4 regions of the Kosakonia beeri genome follow, and region 2 is predicted to be linked to each of the others. Evidence: predicted binding sites of a transcription regulator. Region 2 holds the regulator's gene; each other region holds the start of a gene.
The links. The regulator PurR, encoded in region 2, represses purine synthesis genes. The targets are predictions, from matches to a motif close to CANGCAAACGTTTGCNTG.

Region 1 (5,655 bases), 310 kb from region 2:
ATTGAAAATCTCTGTCCACGGGATCGCATGCACGCCAAGGTAGAGGTCAAGGTCGCTGTAAACCTTACACTCACCGAGCGGCAGCATAATACGCGAAGCCAGACGACTCCACATCAGGCTCTGGTACAGGAGCCGCGTGTCACCTTCAAAATGGACACCACCCTGAACCACACGGCACTCGACGGCACCGAGTTTTTCCAGTTCAGTTTTTAACAGCTCTTCCAGCCCGCGGGCCGTACTGGCAAACAGAGAAATCATAATGTCACTTATACTCAACGAAAATTGTTGCGCATTATAGCTAATCTGGCGTTCATGTCATAAAGTTGAGGGCTAATTTTCGTCTGACAGGGGGTAAGACGTGCCGACTCTCTCACGTCTTTTTATCCATCCGGTGAAATCCATGCGCGGTATTGGCCTGACGCATGCTTTTGCCGACATCAGCGGCCTTGCCTTTGACCGCGTTTTTATGATTACCCAGCCCGATGGCACCTTTATGACTGCCCGGCAGTTTCCGCAGATGGTGCGCTTTACGCCGTCGCCGCTCACCGATGGGCTGCATCTGACCGCCCCCGACGGCAGCAGCGCGCTGATCCGCTTTGGCGACTTCGCTCCTGAAGCCTCGCCAACGGAAGTTTGGGGGAACCATTTCACCGCTCTGATCGCGCCGGCGGCGATTAACCAGTGGCTTAGCGGCTTTTTTGCTCGTGATGTACAGCTACGTTGGGTGGGCGCAACCCTGACCCGCCGGGTCAAGCGGCATGAAGCGGTGCCCTTATCCTTCGCCGACGGTTTCCCCTATTTGCTGACCAACGAAGCCTCACTGCGTGATTTACAGAACCGGTGCCCGGCCAGCGTGAAAATGGAGCAGTTTCGCCCCAACCTGGTGGTAACAGGCGCACAGCCCTGGGAAGAAGATAGCTGGAAAGTGCTGCGGGTGGGTGATGTGGTGTTTGATGTGGTGAAGCCCTGCAGCCGTTGTGTTTTCACTACGGTCAGCCCGGAGCGTGGCCAGAAACATCCTTCTGGTGAACCCCTGGCGACATTGCAGAGATTCCGCACTGCACAAGATACGGGTGATGTGAATTTCGGTCAGAATTTAATTGCCCGTAATAGTGGGGTGATCCGTGTCGGTGACGAGGTCGTGGTACTGGCGACCGCACCGGCGAAGCTTTACGGTGCCGGTGAAGTGGAAGAGGCGTTAGAAACGGATATACAGCCGACCAACACGGTAGAAATTAACTGGCAGGGGCAGACTTTCCGCGGCAATAATCAGCAGGTATTGCTGGAGCAACTGGAAAACCAGGGGATTCGCGTGCCTTATTCCTGCCGGGCGGGGATTTGCGGTTGCTGTCGCATACGTCTGGTGGAAGGTGAAGTCAGCGCCATGAAAAAATCGGCCATCGCCGGAGACGGTTCAATTCTCTGCTGTAGCTGTATACCTAAAACAGCGCTTCGGCTGGAGGCTTAAACAGCCTGCTCATAGCGCAGGCTGCTGGCATGCGTTTGCGGTCTCAGGCGATCATTCATGATTTTAATCGCATCGCCGAGCTGCATCGTGCGTCCGGCGATCACCACGCACGGCTGCGCCAGCAGGCAGAGCGCAGCATTTTCGCCTGTCTCAACCACCAGCAGATTTACGCACTCTTGCGTATCGCTCAGCCAGACGCAGGCACCTTCACCGATGACAGGCGACCAGAGATCACCGTGCGCAGTGAAATGCCAGCTTTTTGGCATTTGCGGTTTCAAAAAACGAATCGCTACCAGCGCATTGAGCACCAGTTCCGCTCGCTGCTCATGAGATAAATCTAAATCGCGGCATTTTTCGTCGAAAGAGAAATAGAGCGCGGCGTCATCAACACAAAAACCGGATGGCGAAAAAGCATCGGGCGTCAGCATCTTACGGGCAAAGCGGGAACGAAATAACATGCCATTGGCTAAGTCGAGCATCATTCGATCATGCTCGTCATCAAAATACCAACGCCAATTATCGTCAGGCTTAATTCGCATTTTTCTCCCCCCGTCCCTTAAACATCCTGTTACTTTTTCATCCTGTTCTGCCGCCTCGGTTATTACCCAATAATAAAAGACTATAATGTTTAAATTAGCAACAGTGACGGAATATAAAACAACCAGGGCTGGAAATAAAGCCCTGGTGGTTCAGTAAGGAAAAAAAGATTAGATATGGGTGACGATTTCTTTAATCAGCGGTGGGCCTTTAAAAATAAAACCAGAATAGATTTGTACCAGCGTTGCGCCTGCAGCAACTTTCTCGCGCGCAGCGATAACCGAGTCGATACCGCCAACGCCAATAATCGGCAAGCGGCCATTTAATTCCTGCGACAGACGACGGATTATTTCAGTACTTTTTAATTGCAGTGGACGTCCACTTAAACCACCGGTTTCATCACAATGTTTCATTCCCTGAACGAGCGATCTTTCCAGTGTGGTATTGGTGGCGATCACACCATCAATATTGTGACGAACTAAACTGTCGGCCACCTGGATCAATTCTTCTTCAGAAAGATCCGGCGCGATCTTCACCGCCACCGGAACATATTTATGATGGATGTTTTGCAAATCGCTTTGCTTATTTTTAATCGCGGTCAGGAGATCATCCAGCGCTTCGCCATATTGTAGGGTACGTAGCCCCGGCGTGTTCGGCGAGGAGATATTGATAGCGATATAACCCGCATAGGCATAGATTTTTTCCATGCAAATCAGGTAGTCATCTTTTCCCTGCTCGACAGGTGTATCTTTATTTTTGCCAATATTAATGCCCAGTACACCATCAAAGTGGGCTTTTTTAACATTCTCGACCAGGTTATCCACGCCGAGATTATTAAAGCCCATGCGGTTGATCAAGCCTTCGGCAGCAACCAGACGGAAGATCCGCGGTTTATCATTTCCCGGTTGCGGGCGTGGCGTTACCGTGCCGATCTCAATGGAGCCAAACCCCATCGCGCCGAGTGCATCAATGCATTCGCCATTTTTATCCAGACCTGCCGCCAGTCCCAGCGGATTTTTGAAGGTCAGCCCCATGCATTGAACCGGTTTTTCCGGTACACGCTGACGCACCAGCGCCTCAAGCGGCGTGCCGGTCACACGGCGTAATTGCTGAAATGTTAATTCATGAGCGCGCTCAGGATCGAGCTGGAAAAGGGCTTTACGAACGAAGGGATAGTACATGAACTCTCCTGGATTCCCGGTGTGCAAACCGGGGGCGTATTATCTGCGAAACCCCCGGCAATTGGAATTGACCTGCGGCAAAAAAAAGCGTCTTTGGGCGCAATCGTTTCCCTGCCTGCTTTCTCTTTATGCAATTTTTAGCATTTTTTCTTCAAATAAAGCATTTAGTGGAATAAATCGGCTCTGTCACACTGACATCAATTGTTATGAATGTTACCTAAAAGCAAACAATTGGTTATAAGGAGCTTTTATGCGCGTTGTCACCCTTGCCGGAAGCCCGCGCTTCCCTTCCCGCTCCAGCGCATTGCTGGAATATGCCCGCGAGCATTTGAGTGCTCAGGATATCGACGTGTGCCACTGGCACCTGCATAACTTCGCGCCTGAAGATTTGCTTTATGCCCGCTTCGACAGCCCGGCGTTAAAAACGTTGATTGAGCAATTGAAAGAGGCCGACGGTTTGATCGTCGCCACCCCTATCTATAAGGCTTCGTTTTCCGGCGCGCTGAAGACATTGCTGGATTTACTGCCCGAACGCGCGCTGGAAGGCAAAGTGGTGCTGCCTCTGGCCACGGGCGGTACGGTGGCACATATGCTGGCGGTTGATTACGCACTCAAGCCAGTGCTCAGTGCGCTAAAAGCCCAGGAGATCCTGCACGGCGTCTTCGCCGACGACAGCCAGGTGCTGGATTATCAACACAAACCCGGCCTGAGCCCCAACCTGCAAATCCGGCTGGACAGCGCACTGGAAACGTTCTGGCAGGCGCTGCACCGCCGCGATATTCAGGCCCCTGACTTTCACCGACCACAGGGAGTGGCTCATGTTTAAATTTTTTAATCATCCCGCCCGCTGGCTGACACTGAGCGGATTATTGACGGTGGCGACCTGGACACAGGCGGCAGAACCTGCGCCAGAGGCATTACGCATTGGCTACCAAAAGGGCAGCGTCAGTATGGTGCTGGCTAAAAGCCATGGCTTACTGGAAAAACGCTACCCGAACACCAAAATTTCCTGGGTCGAGTTCCCGGCCGGCCCGCAAATGCTGGAAGCGCTTAACGTCGGCAGTATTGATATCGGCAGCACGGGCGATATCCCGCCGATCTTTGCGCAGGCGGCGGGTGCCGATTTAGTCTACGTTGGCGTTGAGCCGCCGAAACCAAAAGCCGAAGTGATCCTGGTGGCAGAAAACAGTGCTATCAAAACCGTCGGTGAGTTAAAAGGCCATAAAGTGGCGTTACAAAAAGGCTCCAGCTCCCATAATTTGCTGCTGCGCGCGCTGCAACAGGCCGGGCTGAAATTTACTGACATACAACCCGTGTTTCTGACGCCAGCAGATGCCCGCGCGGCATTCCAGCAAGGGAATGTCGATGCCTGGGCAATCTGGGATCCGTACTACTCCGCCGCCCTATTACAAGGTGGTGTGCGAGTATTAAAAGATGGATCCACGCTGAAACAGACCGGCTCCTTCTATTTATCTGCCCGCCCCTATGCAGAAAAAAACGGTGCCTTTATTCAGGGCGTACTGGACACCTTTAGCGAAGCGGATGCCCTCACCCTTAGTCACCGTGATGAAAGTGTCGCGCTGCTGGCAAAAACTATGGGATTACCGCAACCCGTCATTGCCACCTATTTTGATCACCGTCCGCCGACCAAAATTGTACCTGTCAACGAGGCCACGGCAGCGTTACAACAGCAGACAGCCGATCTTTTCTACGACAACCATCTGTTACCGAAAAAAGTCGATATTCGCACCCGCATCTGGCAGCCAACTCAACAAGGAGCGAAGTTATGAGCCTGAATCTGTTCTGGTTTTTACCCACCCATGGTGATGGTCATTATTTGGGCACTGACCACGGCTCCCGGCCTGTTGATCAAGCCTATTTGCAGCAAATCGCCCAGGCGGCGGACAGGCTGGGATTTAGCGGCGTGCTGATCCCGACCGGGCGATCCTGTGAAGACGCCTGGCTGGTGGCCGCGTCTTTGATCCCGGTTACGCAGCGCCTTAAATTCCTCGTCGCTCTACGCCCAAGCGTTACATCAGTCACCGTGGCCGCACGCCAGGCCGCCACGCTGGATCGTCTCTCTAATGGTCGCGCGCTGTTTAACCTGGTCACTGGTAGCGATCCGCAGGAGCTGGCAGGCGATGGTGTGTTTCTGAACCATACCGAGCGTTACGAAGTGTCGTCGGAATTCACACATGTCTGGCGCCGACTGCTGGAAGGGGAAACGGTGGATTTTGAGGGCAAACATGTCCATGTACGTGGCGCAAAGCTGTTTTTCCCGCCGGTTCAACAACCGCGGCCTCCGCTCTATTTCGGTGGCTCATCGGATGTGGCGCAGGATCTTGCGGCAGAGCAAGTCGATCTTTATCTCACCTGGGGTGAGCCCCCTGGAGCGGTGAAAGAGAAGATTGACCAGGTCCGCGCAAAAGCAGCAGCACACGGACGTAAAGTGCGTTTTGGCATCCGTCT
Region 2 (5,655 bases):
AATTCGGATTGCGCCTGTTGCTTAACTCTTACTCACGATCGAAACGTTTTGCCGCTTTTTTTTGCGCTTGTTAACGAAACGAAGCTATAGATGCAAAAACACTATTAACTTTTGGGCTTTTTATGGATTAGAATCGACGGGTTTTGAAAATCATATGCATGCATGTTTAATGCCTGCTCTAACAGGGGATTGCTCAGTGGCGCGGATACCTAAGGCTTCAGTCACGCTCTGTGCTTTGTTGTTCACTACGCTTTCTTTCACGCCATTAGCCAGCGCTTCTGAACAAGCGCGAGCGTCGGCCGTGCAAAAATCGCATCTGGTGAAAGCATCCGAACGTAAGAAAAAAAGCACTTCACAAAAGACCACAAAGAAAAACAGTCGCAATGCAGTAACAAAAACAACCACTAAAAAAACCACGGAGACCAAAAAGTCTTCAGTAAAGAAAGTCACCACCAGCAGCAAAGCCAGCCAACTCTCTTCGCGTCGTAGCAAGCCCAGCCAGGTTAAAACCGCAACCGTCACCTGGACGGAAAAATGTACGCCGCGCAAAGGCCACAAGCCACACTGTATAAAAGTCAAAAGCAGCAAACCGGCAACCATTGCTGATGCGCACAAAGTTCGCATCCAGAAAGCGCAAAAAACGGCGATGTCTAAACTGATGAATCAGATTGGCAAACCGTATCACTGGGGTGGCACCTCACCGAACACCGGGTTTGATTGCAGTGGTCTGGTCTACTACGCCTATAAGGATCTGGTGAAATTCCGTATTCCACGTACCGCCAATGAAATGTATCACCTGCGTGATGCCTCGCCCGTGAACGTGGCTGAACTGGAAAGCGGCGACCTGGTATTCTTCCGCACACAAGGGCGCGGGACTGCCGATCATGTCGGCGTATACGTAGGCAACGGCAAATTCATTCAGTCGCCTCGCAGCGGCCAGGATATTCAGGTGACGTCCCTGAGTGAAGATTACTGGCAGCGTCACTATGTCGGCGCACGTCGCGTTGTCACGCCGAAAACCATCCGCTAATTTCATCACCTGCCGCGCAGGCGGCAGGTAACTCTCTCTTTTGCCAGCGCTTTCTATTTGCTACTCTATCCATACACTCAGTAGGGCTATTGAGTGTATTAAAATAATGAAGGAGAGCAGCAATGTCGTTCGAATTACCTGCATTACCGTATGCAAAAGACGCCCTGGCGCCACATATTTCGGCCGAAACACTCGAATACCACTATGGTAAGCACCATCAGGCCTATGTCACAAACCTTAACAACCTGATCAAAGGCACCGCGTTTGAAGGCCAGACGCTGGAAGCGATCATCAAAAACAGCGAAGGCGGCGTGTTCAATAACGCAGCGCAGGTCTGGAACCATACTTTTTACTGGCACTGCCTGGCCCCTCATGCAGGTGGTGAGCCAACTGGCGAACTGGCCGCTGCCATTGAGACATCCTTCGGCAGCGTGGCCGACTTTAAGGCGCAGTTTACTGAAGCAGCAGTGAAAAACTTTGGCGCAGGCTGGACCTGGCTGGTGAAGAAAGCGGATGGCGGACTGGCGATTGTATCGACCTCGAATGCCGGTACACCGCTCACTACCAATGCCACGCCGCTGTTAACGGTGGATGTCTGGGAACATGCTTATTACATTGACTACCGTAACGCCCGTCCGAACTATCTGGAACACTTCTGGGCGTTGGTAAACTGGGAGTTTGTGGCAAAAAATTTCGCCGCCTGAGATGACAGGAGGGGAAATCTCCCCTCCTGCTTAATCACTCTAGCGCAGTACAGACACGCTCCGCTTGCGAACGACGGGTAAACAGCACCAGCAGCAGTCCCAGCCCGGCGATGATCGCCCCCATCACCGGCACAAAGGCGTAACCCAGACCACCCGAAATCACCGCACCGCCGGCGGCGGCACCCAGCGCATTACCGAGATTAAATGCCCCAATATTGACAGAGGACGATAAGCCAGGTGCCTCATGCGCGACACGCATCACGCGCATCTGCAGCGGTGGCACCACAGCAAAGGTCGCCGCACCCCAGATCACCATACTGATAGCCGCACCTGCCTGACTTTGCGCCAGCAACGGGATCGCCAGCATAATAGCTATCAGTAGCACCAGAAAACCTTTCAGCGTAGCGGTTACAGAACGATCCGCCAGCTTACCGCCCAAATAATTACCAATCGAGAAGCCGACACCGATTAATACCAGCATGGCGGTAACAAAGACCGGCGTTGCGTCAGTGATGGTGTGCAGCACCGGCGCAATATAGGTATAAAGCGTGAACATCGCACCGGCGCCCAACACCGTCGTGAGCAGTGCCGATAAGACTTGCGGACGCAGCAACACGGCCAGCTCTTTACGCACATCGGGGCGCTCGCCCGCGCCACCTTTCGGCAGCGAGAAAAACAGGCTCAGCATCGCTATCACGCCCAGGCCTGCGGTAGCTAAAAACGACATCCGCCAGCCGATGGTTTCGCCCATCCAGGTGGCTGCAGGCACGCCGCCAATATTGGCAATGGTTAGCCCCATAAACATGGTGGCCACGGCGCTGGCCTGTTTCTCTTTCACCACCACACTGGCTGCGACCACCGAGCCAAGACCAAAAAAGGCACCGTGGTTAAGACTGGTAACAATACGCGCCAGCATCAACGTGGCGTAATCCGGTGCGATTGCTGAAAGCACATTACCGAGCGTAAAAATCGCCATTAAAAAGATCAGCGCGTTACGTCTGCCGCGATGTGAAAGTAGCAGTGTCATTAACGGCGCACCGACCATCACACCGACGGCATATGCGCTAATCAACATCCCCGCCGCCGGAATAGAAACATCAACGCCGCGGGCAATCACTGGCAGTAACCCCATCGGGGAGAACTCAGTGGTGCCAATGCCGAAGGCGCCAATCGCCAGGGCAAGCAAAGGAAAATTCACTTTCATAGATAGACTCCGGAAACACCGTGTCGGTGGATGACACTGTTGTAGAAGCCAAAAGTATGACAGTAATCACAAAAAACAGCAGTTAGCAAAATGACAAAAGATTATTGCGGGTTTGATAACAATGGGCAGAAAAGCGGGCAAAACGGAGGGAGAAAAAGCCTCTCCCTCGCGCGGGATCAATGCAGAGCTGCGGTCAGAGCGCCGAAAACAATCAGGCTCAGAACGATAATGGTGGTGAACAGTGAATACTTCAGGTCGGTGCTCATCAATTTTCTCCGTTTTAATTTCCACACAAAAAGTGCGTTAGCGCATTTTTGCACAAATAATCATAAAAATCTTGCAGGAATTCGTGAGACGAATGTTTTATCTCTTCCCCTTTTGCTCAAGATCAGACAAAATTCGACGCTAAATTTATTAGCGTACCGGCCATTGACTCCCCTCCTGACGTCCAGTGTCTTTTTCCCGGCGTACCGCATTCCCTTTCGCGGGTACAGGGTGATTGAAGGCAAACGTTTACCTTATGTATTATCAGGAGCTTAAGATATGGTCTGGAGTGACATCTGATGGCAACGATCAAAGACGTAGCGAAGCGAGCAAACGTTTCCACCACAACTGTATCACACGTAATTAACAAAACCCGTTTCGTCGCCGAAGAGACGCGCAATGCTGTGTGGGCGGCGATCAAAGAGTTGCACTATTCACCCAGCGCCGTCGCGCGCAGCCTGAAGGTGAATCACACCAAATCGATCGGTTTGCTGGCAACCAGTAGCGAAGCGGCGTATTTCGCTGAAATCATTGAAGCTGTCGAGAAAAAGTGTTTTCAGAAAGGGTATACCCTGATTCTCGGCAACGCCTGGAATGACCTTGAAAAACAACGCGCTTATCTGTCCATGATGGCGCAAAAACGCGTCGATGGTTTGTTAGTGATGTGTTCGGAATATCCGGAGTCGCTGCTCAGCATGCTGGAAGAGTACCGCCATATTCCGATGGTGGTGATGGACTGGGGCGAAGCCAAAGCTGACTTTACTGACTCGGTGATTGATAACGCCTTTGAAGGCGGCTATATGGCTGGTCGTTATCTGGTGGAGCGTGGGCATCGTGACATTGGCGTTATTCCCGGGCCGCTGGAGCGCAACACCGGCGCTGGGCGTCTGGCAGGCTTTATGAAAGCCATGACCGAAGCCATGATCACCGTGCCGGAAAGCTGGATTGTGCAGGGTGACTTTGAGCCGGAGTCCGGTTATCGCGCTATGCAGCAGATCCTGTCGCAGGCGCACCGTCCGACAGCCGTCTTCTGTGGGGGCGATATTATGGCCATGGGCGCGCTCTGTGCCGCCGATGAAATGGGCTTGCGCGTACCGCAGGATATTTCGCTCATTGGCTACGACAATGTGCGCAACTCCCGTTTCTTTACGCCGTCACTGACCACTATCCATCAGCCGAAAGACTCGCTGGGAGAAACGGCGTTTACCATGCTGCTGGATCGCATCGTTAACAAACGTGAAGAATCGCAATCCATTGAAGTCCATCCGCGCCTGATTGAGCGCCGTTCGGTTGCTGACGGCCCGTTCCGCGACTACCGTCGTTAATACTTTTCGGTGGGAGCCTTCACTCCGGCTCCCGCAACCATTCCCGGTTCAGTGTTTCACTGTCGCCCAAATAGTCCAGCAACCAGTTTAGCGCTGGCGAGGCTTCGTTTTGTTGCCATGTCAGGCAACAGGCTGCATCCGGGAAGGGATTTTCAAGTTCCAGCGCTACCCAGTCTCCGCTTTCCAGCCATGGCCGGGCAAAATGCGACGGGACCATTCCCACACATACCCCTGCCGACAGACACGCTTCCGACGAGGCCCAATCCGGTACCAGCACCCTCTTCTGGTTATCCAGCAGCCAGGTGATCCGCTTTGGCAGAGAACGGGAAGTATCTTCCTGGATCAATGAAGGCCAGTTGCGCAACGTTTCATCACTCAACGGGCTGTCGAGGCTCGCCAGCGGGTGACGGCTGGAAACAACGCACTTCCAGCTCAACATACCCATATCGCGGAACGCATAGCGCCCGCCCACCGGGATCGCCTGAGTGGCACCAATAGCCAGTTCAACTCGCCCGTCGGCCAGCGCATCCCAGACGCCGTTAAATACTTCCTGGTAGACCTGCAATTCCACATCGTCGAAGTGACGATAAAAATCGACGATCAATTGCCGGGTTCGGGCGGGCCTGACGATATTATCGACGGCAATCGCCAGTTTCCCACGCCAGCCATTGGCAATCTGTTGACACCGCTGACGTGTGACCTGCATTTTTTTGATAACAGAGCGCCCTTCCTTCAAAAACCAGACGCCTGCAGGTGTTAATTCCACGTCACGGTGGCGACGCTCGAAGAGCGGAACCGCCAGCCACTCCTCCAGCTGGCGCACGGTATAGCTCACCGCAGAAGGCACACGATGCAACTCCTGCGCTGCGCCGCTAAAACTGCCATTCCGTGCGACAGCATCAACCACTTCAAGAGAATATTCAGACCACATAATCTGCCTGCAAAAAAATTGAAATCACCACGCAAATATTAGCGTTTCACAAGCAGCAATGCACTCCTTACACTCGACTCCCCTGAACACCTGCACAAGAGATAAAATATCACCATGCAACCTGGCAAAGGATTTTTAGTCTGGCTCGCGGGCTTAAGCGTACTGGGCTTTTTAGCCACCGATATGTACCTGCCCGC
Region 3 (5,655 bases), 1.5 Mb from region 2:
GCCGTTGTGCGCGGCGTGGATCATAGAATCAATAATGCGGGAGTCTTTCGCCACGCGGTAGATATTGATTTTAATCGCCAGCACGCTCGGGTCGAACGACGCCTGGCGCAGCAGTTCCAGCACATGCTCAAACGTGTGGTAGGGGTAATAGAGCAGGACATCGCGTTCGCGAATGGCGTCGAACCCGTTGCGGAATTTATCAAACCACAGGTGACGCAGGCGCGGCAGCGGCTTGTTGACCAGGTTGGCTTTGCCCACGTTCGGAAAGCCAATAAAGTCTTTAAAGTTGTGGTAACGCCCGCCAGGGATAATGGAGTCATAGCGGGAGATGGTGAGCTTCTCACGCAGCATCTCCACCATTGCATCCGGCATATCGCGCTGGTAAACAAAACGCACCGGTTCGGCTGTCAGTCGCTGTTTCAGGCTGGAGGACATTAGCTCCATCAGGCTCGATTCCATTTCGTGCACCAGATCGTATTCGGCGTCACGGGTCATTTTCATCGAGTAAGCGTTCAGCGTGTCATAATCGAAGAAGCCTTTAAAAATATCATCCAGGCAGTAACGCAGAATGTTATCCAGTAGGATCATGGGCTTACGGCGGCGCGGTGTTTCCGGCGGCAGGTTAACGAAGCGTGGTACTTTGTCGGACGGGATTTCCAGCAGCGCGTAGCGGATTTCATCGCCGCGAATGATTTCTACCGCGAGGTAGGTGTAATCATCTTTCAGGAACTTCACCAGGTTGGTTTCGCGGTTAATCAGCGTTGGCGTAATGTGCTGACGCAGGTACTGTTTAAAGTAGTTGCGCAGCCAGCTTTGCTGGTTTTGCGAGAGCTGCCGTTCGTTAATCAAAAAGATTTGATTACGCGCCATCTCCAGCAGGAGTTCGTTATACAGGCTGTCAAACTCCTGGTCGGCTTTCAGTACGCGGGACTGAATTTTCCCCAGCAAGTGACGCGAGTTAGTCGGTAAGCCTTGCTCTTCGCTGATGATCAGCCGGCGCTTCAGTTCGGCGAAACGCACTTTGTAGAATTCATCGAGGTTATTGGAATAGATGCCCAAAAAACGCATGCGCTCGATCAACGGGTTGCTTTTATCTCCGGCCTCCTGGAGAACGCGTTCGTTGAAGCACAACCAGCTTAGTTCTTTTTCGAGATATAACTTTTCCTGACCCATTCCTGTTTACACTCCGGTTCAATCTCGGGACACGCAAGCCCGTCTCGCGCTTGCGGCGTCCCGACTTACAGGTGAACGTTGCTGGCGTTCCTTCGTATAACACAACTTATTATGGCGAGCTTTGCCATCAGATGTCCAACTGTGCCAAAAAAGTATGACAGTAATCTTTTTTCTGACGTAAGGTGATGAAAATACTGCGGGGAAAAGGCGCGGTTAATGCCGGATAAGCATTGCGCCATCCGGCTACTGGGCCCTGAAAGGTGAGAATTATTCGTCAGCCGCATGGCCTTGTGGCGGTAAGCAGACGCCATCCAGCCAGGCGCTGTTATTTTCCATCTTCAGGCGACCCTCAACAAACCAGCTCACCACCAGCGGATAAATGGCGTGCTCCTGCGCCTGCACGCGTGCGGTGATCTCTTCTTCTGTATCACCGTCAAACACCGGGACTTTGGCCTGCAGGATCACAGGCCCGCCGTCCAGCTCATCGGTCACGAAATGCACCGTGGTGCCGTGCTCGTCGTCGCCGTTCTCCAGCACCTGGCGATGGGTGTGCAGACCAGGGTATTTCGGCAGGAGGGAAGGGTGGATATTCAGTAAGCGCCCGGCATAATGCGCGACAAACGCCGGACTGAGGATACGCATATAACCCGCCAGCACCACCAGATCAGGGGCGTAGGCGTCAATTTCCTGCATCAGTTCACGATCGAAGGCATCGCGGCTGGCAAACTGGTCAGCGGTGAGGGCGTGGGCGGGAATAGCCGCTTCCCGCGCACGTTCAAGGCCGAACGCATCGGCCTTGTTACTGAAGACTGCCCGCAGGGTGCCGTTGATTCTCTTCTGTTTGCAGGCGTCGATAATCGCCTGCAAATTGCTTCCGTTACCGGAAATCAGCACCACGATATTTTTCATTCAATGACCACACGCTCGCTGGAATCGGAGGCTTTGATAATACCGATTTTCCACGCGCTTTCACCTTTTGCATTCAGCAGGGTGATGGCTTTTTCTGCTTCCGCTGCTGGCAGCGCAATCACCATTCCGACACCGCAGTTAAAGGTGCGATACATTTCATGACGGCTGACGTTGCCTGCGCTCTGCAGCCAGTTAAAGACCGCAGGCCACTGCCAGGATGACTCGTCGATCACCGCCTGGGTGTTGTCGGGCAGCACGCGCGGGATGTTCTCCCAGAAACCGCCGCCAGTCAGGTGGGCAATAGCGTGGACGTCAACATTCTCGATCAGATCCAGCACCGACTTCACATAAATGCGCGTTGGCTCCAACAGGTGATCGGCCAGCGGTTTGCCTTCCAGCTGCGTGGTTTGCGGATCGCAGCCGCTTACTTCAATCACTTTACGTACCAGCGAGTAACCGTTGGAGTGCGGGCCGCTGGACGCCAGTGCCACCAGCACATCACCATCGGTTACTTTCGAACCGTCGATAATTTCTGATTTTTCTACCACGCCGACGCAGAAACCGGCCACATCGTAATCTTCGCCGTGATACATGCCCGGCATTTCGGCCGTTTCACCGCCGACCAGCGCACAACCTGATTGCAGGCAGCCTTCGGCGATACCGTGGATCACACTGGCTGCGGTGTCCACATCCAGTTTGCCGGTTGCGTAATAGTCGAGAAAGAACAGCGGCTCCGCGCCCTGTACCACCAGGTCGTTGACGCACATCGCCACCAGGTCAATGCCAATGGTGTCGTGGCGCTTCAGATCCATTGCCAGACGCAGTTTGGTACCTACGCCATCAGTGCCGGAAACCAGTACTGGCTCACGATATTTTTGCGGCAGAGCGCACAGCGCGCCGAAGCCGCCCAGACCGCCCATGACTTCCGGGCGGCGGGTTTTCTTCACCACACCTTTGATTCGGTCAACCAGAGCATTGCCCGCGTCGATATCAACACCGGCATCTTTGTAGCTAAGAGAGGTTTTATCGGTCACTGCTTCAGTCCCCACGCGTTTACTAGCGGTAGAAATAAAATTCGGCGCAATTCTAGCAGTCCAGGCAAACGTTTGCGAGCCTATTATTGTCGGGCCTGGCTTATAACTTTCGATATACTATTCTCCAGGTTGATTGATCGTGATCAAGCGCCTGCCTGTAGCGCAACGGAAAAAAAGCGGTATAATCCGGCGATTTTTTTTGTGGCTGCCACCTGTCTGGGGAAAGGAGAAGAGTATGAAGATCGTGGAAGTAAAACACCCACTCGTCAAACACAAGCTGGGTCTGATGCGAGAGAACGACATCAGCACCAAACGCTTTCGTGAACTCGCCTCGGAAGTAGGCAGCCTGCTGACCTATGAAGCGACTGCCGACCTGGAAACAGAAAAAGTCACTATCGAAGGCTGGAACGGCCCGGTACAGGTTGATCAGATCAAAGGGAAAAAAATCACCGTTGTGCCGATCCTGCGTGCAGGCCTGGGCATGATGGAAGGCGTGCTGGAGCACGTACCGAGCGCGCGTATCAGCGTGGTGGGTATTTACCGTAACGAAGAGACACTGGAGCCGGTGCCGTACTTCCAGAAGCTGGTGTCCAATATCGATGAACGTATGGCGCTGGTGGTTGACCCGATGCTGGCAACTGGCGGTTCGATGATCGCCACGATCGACCTGCTGAAAAAAGCGGGCTGCCACAGCATTAAAGTGCTGGTGCTGGTAGCCGCGCCGGAAGGTCTGGCGGCGCTGGAGAAAGCGCACCCGGACGTGGAGCTGTACACAGCGTCTATTGATCAGGGCCTTAATGAGCACGGGTACATTATTCCGGGCCTCGGCGATGCCGGCGATAAAATCTTTGGTACGAAATAACGCATTAAACATCGAAAGCCGACTTTGATAGTCGGCTTTTTTTTGGGATTCAAACCACTCCCTGCCGTTAAGGACAGGGGGACACACAACAACACTCAGAGGAAAACACTATGACGCGCCGTGCTATCGGGGTAAGTGAAAGACCACCGCTTTTGCAAACCATCCCGCTTAGTTTGCAGCACTTGTTCGCTATGTTTGGCGCAACCGTGCTGGTGCCAATCCTGTTTCATATTAACCCGGCCACCGTGCTGTTGTTCAACGGTATCGGGACACTGCTCTATATCTTTATTTGTAAGGGAAAAATCCCGGCATATTTAGGTTCCAGCTTTGCCTTTATCTCACCGGTACTGCTGCTGTTGCCGCTCGGTTACGAAGTGGCGCTTGGCGGCTTTATCATGTGCGGCGTGCTGTTTTGCCTGGTCTCTTTTATTGTGAAAAAAGCCGGTACCGGCTGGCTGGACGTGATGTTCCCGCCAGCGGCAATGGGGGCAATCGTTGCCGTTATTGGCCTGGAACTGGCGGGCGTGGCGGCGAACATGGCGGGTCTGCTGCCTGCCGACGGGCAGTCTGCGGACTCCAAAACCGTCATCATCTCGCTGGTGACACTGGGCGTAACGGTTTTTGGTTCCGTGCTGTTCCGTGGTTTTATGGCCATTATCCCGATCCTGATTGGTGTGCTGGCGGGCTACGCGCTCTCCTTTGCAATGGGCGTTGTCGATACCACGCCCATTGCTCAGGCGCACTGGTTCGCGCTGCCGACATTCTACACCCCACGTTTTGAGTGGTTTGCCATTTTCACCATTCTGCCTGCGGCGTTAGTTGTGATTGCCGAGCACGTTGGCCACCTGGTGGTGACGGCCAATATCATCAAGAAAGACGTGATCCGCGATCCGGGTCTGCACCGCTCCATGTTTGCCAACGGTCTGTCGACGGTGATTTCGGGTTTCTTCGGCTCCACGCCAAACACCACCTACGGTGAAAACATTGGCGTAATGGCGATCACCCGCGTTTACAGTACCTGGGTGATTGGCGGCGCGGCAATTATCGCTATTCTGCTCTCATGCGTGGGTAAACTGGCGGCGGCGATCCAGATAATCCCGGTGCCGGTGATGGGCGGCGTTTCTCTGCTGTTGTACGGCGTCATTGGTGCGTCCGGTATTCGCGTACTGATCGAATCCAAAGTGGATTACAGCAAAGCGCAAAACCTGATCCTGACCTCCGTTATTCTGATTATCGGCGTGAGCGGCGCGAAAGTGCACATTGGCGCGGCAGAGTTGAAAGGCATGGCGCTGGCGACCATCGTTGGTATTTGCCTGAGCCTGATCTTCAAACTGATCAGCGTCCTGCGCCCGGAAGAAGTGGTGCTGGATGCCGAAGAAAGCGACGTGACGAAGTAATTGTTGCCTCTGTTTGAACCGGGTTTCGCGCCCGGTTCAAACCTCACGCTTTTTTATGATAAACTCACTGCGTTTTTTGTAAGCCCTGTTGAGGTACTTCTGAACACGCCGGCACAGCTCTCCCTGCCATTATATTTACCCGATGATGAAACCTTCGCGAGTTTCTGGCCGGGTGATAACCCCTCTTTACTGGCGGCGTTGCAAAACGTTTTGCGCCAGGCGCACAGCGGTTACATTTATATCTGGTCGCGTGAAGGCGCAGGCCGCAGCCATTTGCTGC
Region 4 (5,655 bases), 2.0 Mb from region 2:
CACCGCACGGCTGGTCGTGGGGGCGGATGGCGCTAATTCGTGGTTACGCAACAAAGCCGATATTCCTCTGACGTTCTGGGATTATCACCATCATGCGCTGGTGGCGACCATCCGCACCGACGAACCACACCAGGCGGTGGCCCGTCAGGTTTTCCATAACGATGGTATCCTCGCCTTTCTGCCGCTCAACGATGCGCATTTGTGCTCTATTGTCTGGTCATTGCCACCCGATCAGGCAAAAGCGATGCAGCAGGCCAGTGATGAAGCCTTTAACCAGGCGTTATGTATGGCGTTCGATAACCGTCTTGGTTTGTGTCATGTGGAGAGTGAACGGCAGGTCTATCCGCTCACCGGGCGTTATGCCCGCCATTTTGCCGGGCACCGTCTGGCACTGGTAGGGGATGCAGCCCATACCATTCATCCGCTGGCGGGCCAGGGGGTTAACCTCGGTTTTATGGATGTGGCTGAGCTCATTACCGAACTGCGCCGTTTGCGCAGCCAGGGCAAAGATATTGGCCAGCATCTGTATCTGCGTCGCTATGAACGCAGCCGTAAACACAGCGCGGCAATGATGCTGGCAGGGATGCAAGGTTTTCGCGAATTGTTCGCTGGCGCTCACCCGGCCAAAAAATTGCTGCGCGACATGGGTCTGAAACTGGCCGATACCCTTCCCGGTGTTAAAAGCCAGCTTTTGCGTCAGGCATTAGGTCTGAACGATCTTCCAGAGTGGTTACGTTAACTTCGTCACACTTTCCCTTCCCCATAGCGGGAAGGGTTCCTCCCCCCTCATTTGAAATATTCTAATTTCACGCCATTTTTCACATTACTTTTTCTCATGTGGTGAATTTTCTTTTTCTGGAAAACTCACTCTTTTACCGAGTGAAAAGCTGGTTGAAGACCAATTTTCATGCAATGTGTAATAATAATGACGGTTTTTTGCGGTCATGCGCAGCATAATAAACTTCCTCTGCTTTTCGTGAAAAAGGCCATAAGCTAATGTGATGACCCATTTTGCCTTATGGTTAAGCACGGCTTTCGGTGATAAGTTCAGGCAAAAGAGAACGTTTGCGTTGCTCTGTGTAAATCGGGGCGACAGCGGTTTTCCGGCGCGTTTCACGTCCGGCAAACGTAATAGCTCAGCTTATTCGACGAGGAAAAGATGGCTCAGCAGACCCCCTTGTATGAACAACACACACTGTGTGGCGCCCGAATGGTGGATTTTCATGGCTGGATGATGCCGCTGCATTACGGCTCACAAATTGATGAACACCATGCAGTCCGGACCGATGCCGGAATGTTCGATGTGTCGCACATGACCATTGTCGATCTGAAAGGCGCCCGAACCCGCGAGTTCTTGCGGCATTTGCTGGCGAACGATGTGGCAAAGCTAACGAAGCCCGGTAAAGCGCTTTACACCGGCATGCTAAATGCCTCCGGTGGCGTGATTGATGACCTCATCGTCTACTACTTCACTGAAGATTTCTTCCGCCTCGTTGTAAACTCCGCCACCCGCGAAAAAGACCTCTCCTGGATTGCCCAACACGCTGAACCCTTTGCGATTGAAATTACCGTGCGTGACGATCTGTCACTCATTGCGGTTCAGGGACCGAATGCGCAGGCGAAAGCCGCTTCGCTATTTAACGATGCGCAGCGCCGCGCCGTGGAAGGCATGAAACCGTTTTTTGGCGTTGAAACTGAAGGTTTTTTCATTGCCACGACCGGTTACACCGGGGAAGCAGGCTACGAAATTGCGCTGCCTAATGAGCAGGCCGCCGGTTTCTGGCAACAACTGCGCGATGCTGGCGTCAAGCCATGCGGTCTCGGCGCCCGCGACACGCTGCGTCTTGAGGCGGGTATGAACCTGTATGGTCAGGAAATGGATGAAAGCGTCTCTCCGTTGGCCGCGAATATGGGCTGGACCATCGCCTGGGAGCCGCAGGATCGTGATTTCATTGGACGCGAAGCGCTGGAGTTGCAGCGTGAAAAAGGCACCGAACAACTGGTTGGTCTGGTGATGACGGAAAAAGGCGTACTGCGCAACGCGCTACCGGTACGTTTCACCGACAGCCTTGGCAACGTGCAGGAAGGCGTGATCACCAGCGGCACTTTCTCTCCGACACTTGGCTACAGTATTGCACTGGCGCGTGTTCCGGCGGGCATCGGTGAAACAGCTGTTGTGCAAATCCGCAACCGCGAAATACCGGTAAAAGTGACCAAACCGATTTTTGTGCGCGCAGGCAAAGCTGTCGCGTAACTTTTTTATCTGGAGAGAATGAGATGAGCAACGTACCTGGCGAACTGAAATACAGCAAAGAACACGAATGGCTGCGTAAAGAAGCAGACGGCACTTACACCGTTGGCATCACCGAACATGCACAAGAGTTGCTGGGCGACATGGTCTTCGTTGACCTGCCGGACGTCGGCGCAACGGTTACGGCAGGCGACGATTGCGCCGTAGCCGAGTCGGTCAAAGCGGCATCCGATATTTATGCACCGATTGGCGGCGAAATCGTGGCGGTCAACGATGCGCTGAGCGATTCACCAGAGCGGGTCAACAGCGAGCCGTATGGCGAAGGCTGGATCTTTAAAATCAAAGCCAGCGATGAAGCGGAAGTTGCTGCTCTGCTGGATGCCACCGCATACGCGGCGCTGTTAGAAGACGAATAAATACGCCCTATCCTTCGCGTTGCAAACGCGTTGGCTTCCTTACTTGCTCCAGTCACTACGGATGTTGATTACTGGGGTGAGTTGCGTCGCCGCCTCCCTGCAACGCGAACGATTTAGCGTACTCCGATAATTTCCAAACTCGATTCACTGCACGTTTCAGGAACTCTCGCTCATGACCCAGACGTTAAGTCAGCTTGAAAATCGCGCCGCATTTATCGGCAGGCACATTGGCCCGGACGCATCGCAACAGCAGGAGATGCTGAACACAGTTGGCGCGGATTCATTAAATGCATTGATCGGCCAGATCGTGCCTAAAGACATTCAGCTTGCGACACCACCGCAGGTTGGAGAACCGACCACTGAATTCGCTGCGCTGGCTGAACTGAAAGCGATGGCGGGCCTGAACAAGCGCTTTAAGTCTTATATCGGCATGGGTTATACCGCCGTGCAGCTACCGCCGGTTATTCTGCGTAATATGCTGGAAAACCCGGGCTGGTACACCGCTTACACCCCGTATCAACCCGAAGTCTCGCAGGGACGTCTGGAAGCGTTGCTTAACTTCCAGCAAGTCACGCTGGATCTGACCGGACTGGATATCGCTTCCGCCTCACTGCTGGATGAGGCCACCGCCGCTGCCGAAGCGATGGCGATGGCAAAACGCGTCAGCAAATTGAAAAGCGCCAACCGCTTCTTTGTTGCCGCCGATGTGCATCCGCAAACATTGGATGTGGTGCGCACCCGCGCCGAAACCTTTGGTTTTGAAGTGATTGTCGATGATGCAAGCAAAGTGCTGGATCACCAGGATGTATTCGGTGCGCTGTTACAGCAGGTCGGCACTACCGGTGAGGTACATGCTTACAGCGCGCTTATCGACGAACTGAAAACCCGCAAAATTGTGGTGAGTGTCGCCGCGGATCTGATGGCGTTGGTGCTCCTGACCGCGCCGGGTAAACAAGGGGCTGACATTGTGTTTGGCTCCGCACAGCGTTTCGGCGTTCCGATGGGTTACGGCGGCCCGCATGCCGCTTTTTTTGCTGCAAAAGATGAATTTAAACGCTCCATGCCTGGCCGTATTATCGGCGTGTCGAAAGATGCTGCTGGCAACACCGCGCTGCGTATGGCGATGCAAACGCGTGAACAGCATATTCGCCGTGAAAAAGCGAACTCCAATATTTGTACTTCACAGGTGTTACTGGCCAATATCGCCAGTCTCTATGCGGTGTTCCACGGCCCGGCGGGCCTGAAACGTATTGCCGGGCGCATCCACCGTTTGACCGATATTCTCGCCGCTGGTTTACAGCGTAATGGACTTAAACTGCGCCATGCGCACTACTTCGATACCCTGTGTGTGGAAGTGACCGATAAGGCGGCTGTCCTGGCGCGTGCCGAAGCTCAGGAAATTAACCTGCGCAGCGACATTCTTCATGCCGTGGGAATTACGCTGGATGAAACCACAACCCGCGAAGATGTGCAGGTACTGTTCAACGTACTGTTGGGCGACAATCATGGGCTGGATGTGGATGCCCTGGATAAAGAAGTGGCGCTCGACAGCCGCTCCATTGCGCAAAACATGTTGCGCGATGATGATTTCCTGACGCACCCGGTCTTTAATCGCTACCACAGCGAAACCGAGATGATGCGTTATATGCACTCGCTGGAGCGTAAAGACCTGGCGCTAAACCAGGCGATGATCCCGCTGGGTTCCTGCACCATGAAACTGAACGCCGCTGCGGAAATGATCCCCATTACCTGGCCGGAATTCGCTGAGCTGCACCCGTTCTGCCCGCCGGAACAGGCAGAGGGTTACCATCAGATGATCGCCCAGCTTTCTGACTGGCTGGTGAAACTGACTGGCTATGACGCACTGTGTATGCAGCCGAACTCTGGGGCGCAAGGTGAATACGCCGGGCTGCTGGCGATTCGCCACTATCACGAAAGCCGCAATGAAGGTCATCGTGACATCTGCCTGATCCCCAGCTCTGCCCACGGCACCAACCCGGCGTCTGCGCAAATGGCGGGCATGCAGGTGGTAGTGGTAGCCTGCGATAAAAATGGCAACATTGATCTGACCGATCTGCGCGCGAAAGCTGCACAGGCAGGAGAGAATCTCTCCTGCATTATGGTGACGTATCCGTCCACTCATGGGGTGTATGAAGAGACGATCCGTGAAGTGTGCGAAGTGGTGCATCAGTTCGGCGGCCAGGTTTACCTGGATGGCGCGAACATGAACGCGCAGGTCGGCATTACCTCACCAGGCTTTATTGGCGCAGATGTTTCGCACCTCAACCTGCATAAAACGTTCTGCATCCCACACGGCGGCGGCGGCCCGGGCATGGGACCGATTGGCGTGAAAGCGCATCTCGCACCGTTCGTGCCTGGACACAGCGTAGTGCAGATTGAAGGAATGCTAACCCGCCAGGGCGCAGTATCTGCGGCACCGTTTGGTAGCGCGTCGATTCTGCCGATCAGTTGGATGTATATCCGTATGATGGGCGCCGAAGGGCTGAAGCAGGCCAGTCAGGTAGCGATCCTCAATGCCAACTATATTGCCAGCCGTCTGAAAGAGGCTTTCCCGGTGCTTTATACCGGCCGTGATGGCCGGGTCGCGCATGAATGCATTCTTGACATTCGCCCGCTGAAAGAAGAGACCGGTATTAGTGAGCTGGACATTGCCAAGCGCCTGATCGACTACGGTTTTCATGCGCCGACAATGTCATTCCCGGTCGCGGGCACGCTGATGGTGGAACCTACCGAGTCTGAAAGCAAAGTGGAACTGGATCGCTTTATTGACGCGATGCTGGCGATCCGCGCTGAGATCGATCGTGTGAAACAGGGTGAATGGCCGCTGGAAGATAACCCGTTGGTTAACGCGCCGCATACACAGAATGAGCTGGTAGCAGAATGGAACCACGGTTATACCCGCGAGATGGCCGTTTTCCCGGCGGGCTTGGCAAACAAATACTGGCCGACGGTTAAACGTCTGGATGA

Region 1: a site for PurR is predicted at 3,283-3,300, ahead of pyrD (quinone-dependent dihydroorotate dehydrogenase). Genes of this name have one in related genera too.
Region 3: a site for PurR is predicted at 3,178-3,195, ahead of purM (phosphoribosylformylglycinamidine cyclo-ligase). Genes of this name have one in related genera too.
Region 4: a site for PurR is predicted at 1,055-1,072, ahead of gcvT (glycine cleavage system aminomethyltransferase GcvT). Genes of this name have one in related genera too.

What each region holds. Positions count from the first base shown of each region.
Region 1 is NZ_CM135106.1:3,124,068-3,129,722, forward strand. It holds gene rlmKL (bifunctional 23S rRNA (guanine(2069)-N(7))-methyltransferase RlmK/23S rRNA (guanine(2445)-N(2))-methyltransferase RlmL) at 1-258, opposite strand, end outside; gene ACUY4S_RS14880 (YcbX family protein) at 359-1,468, shown strand; gene zapC (cell division protein ZapC) at 1,465-2,007, opposite strand; gene pyrD (quinone-dependent dihydroorotate dehydrogenase) at 2,176-3,186, opposite strand; gene ssuE (NADPH-dependent FMN reductase) at 3,437-4,012, shown strand; gene ACUY4S_RS14900 (sulfonate ABC transporter substrate-binding protein) at 4,005-4,976, shown strand; gene ssuD (FMNH2-dependent alkanesulfonate monooxygenase) at 4,973-5,655, shown strand, end outside.
Region 2 is NZ_CM135106.1:2,812,273-2,817,927, forward strand. It holds gene ACUY4S_RS13380 (C40 family peptidase) at 197-1,030, shown strand; gene sodB (superoxide dismutase [Fe]) at 1,153-1,734, shown strand; gene ACUY4S_RS13390 (MFS transporter) at 1,769-2,938, opposite strand; gene cydH (cytochrome bd-I oxidase subunit CydH) at 3,115-3,204, opposite strand; gene purR (HTH-type transcriptional repressor PurR) at 3,502-4,527, shown strand; gene punR (DNA-binding transcriptional activator PunR) at 4,547-5,458, opposite strand; gene punC (purine nucleoside transporter PunC) at 5,573-5,655, shown strand, end outside.
Region 3 is NZ_CM135106.1:1,329,650-1,335,304, forward strand. It holds gene ppk1 (polyphosphate kinase 1) at 1-1,173, opposite strand, end outside; gene purN (phosphoribosylglycinamide formyltransferase) at 1,441-2,082, opposite strand; gene purM (phosphoribosylformylglycinamidine cyclo-ligase) at 2,079-3,116, opposite strand; gene upp (uracil phosphoribosyltransferase) at 3,352-3,978, shown strand; gene uraA (uracil permease) at 4,089-5,375, shown strand; gene ACUY4S_RS06490 (DnaA inactivator Hda) at 5,475-5,655, shown strand, end outside.
Region 4 is NZ_CM135106.1:859,827-865,481, forward strand. It holds gene ubiI (FAD-dependent 2-octaprenylphenol hydroxylase) at 1-739, shown strand, start outside; gene gcvT (glycine cleavage system aminomethyltransferase GcvT) at 1,160-2,254, shown strand; gene gcvH (glycine cleavage system protein GcvH) at 2,278-2,667, shown strand; gene gcvP (aminomethyl-transferring glycine dehydrogenase) at 2,840-5,655, shown strand, end outside.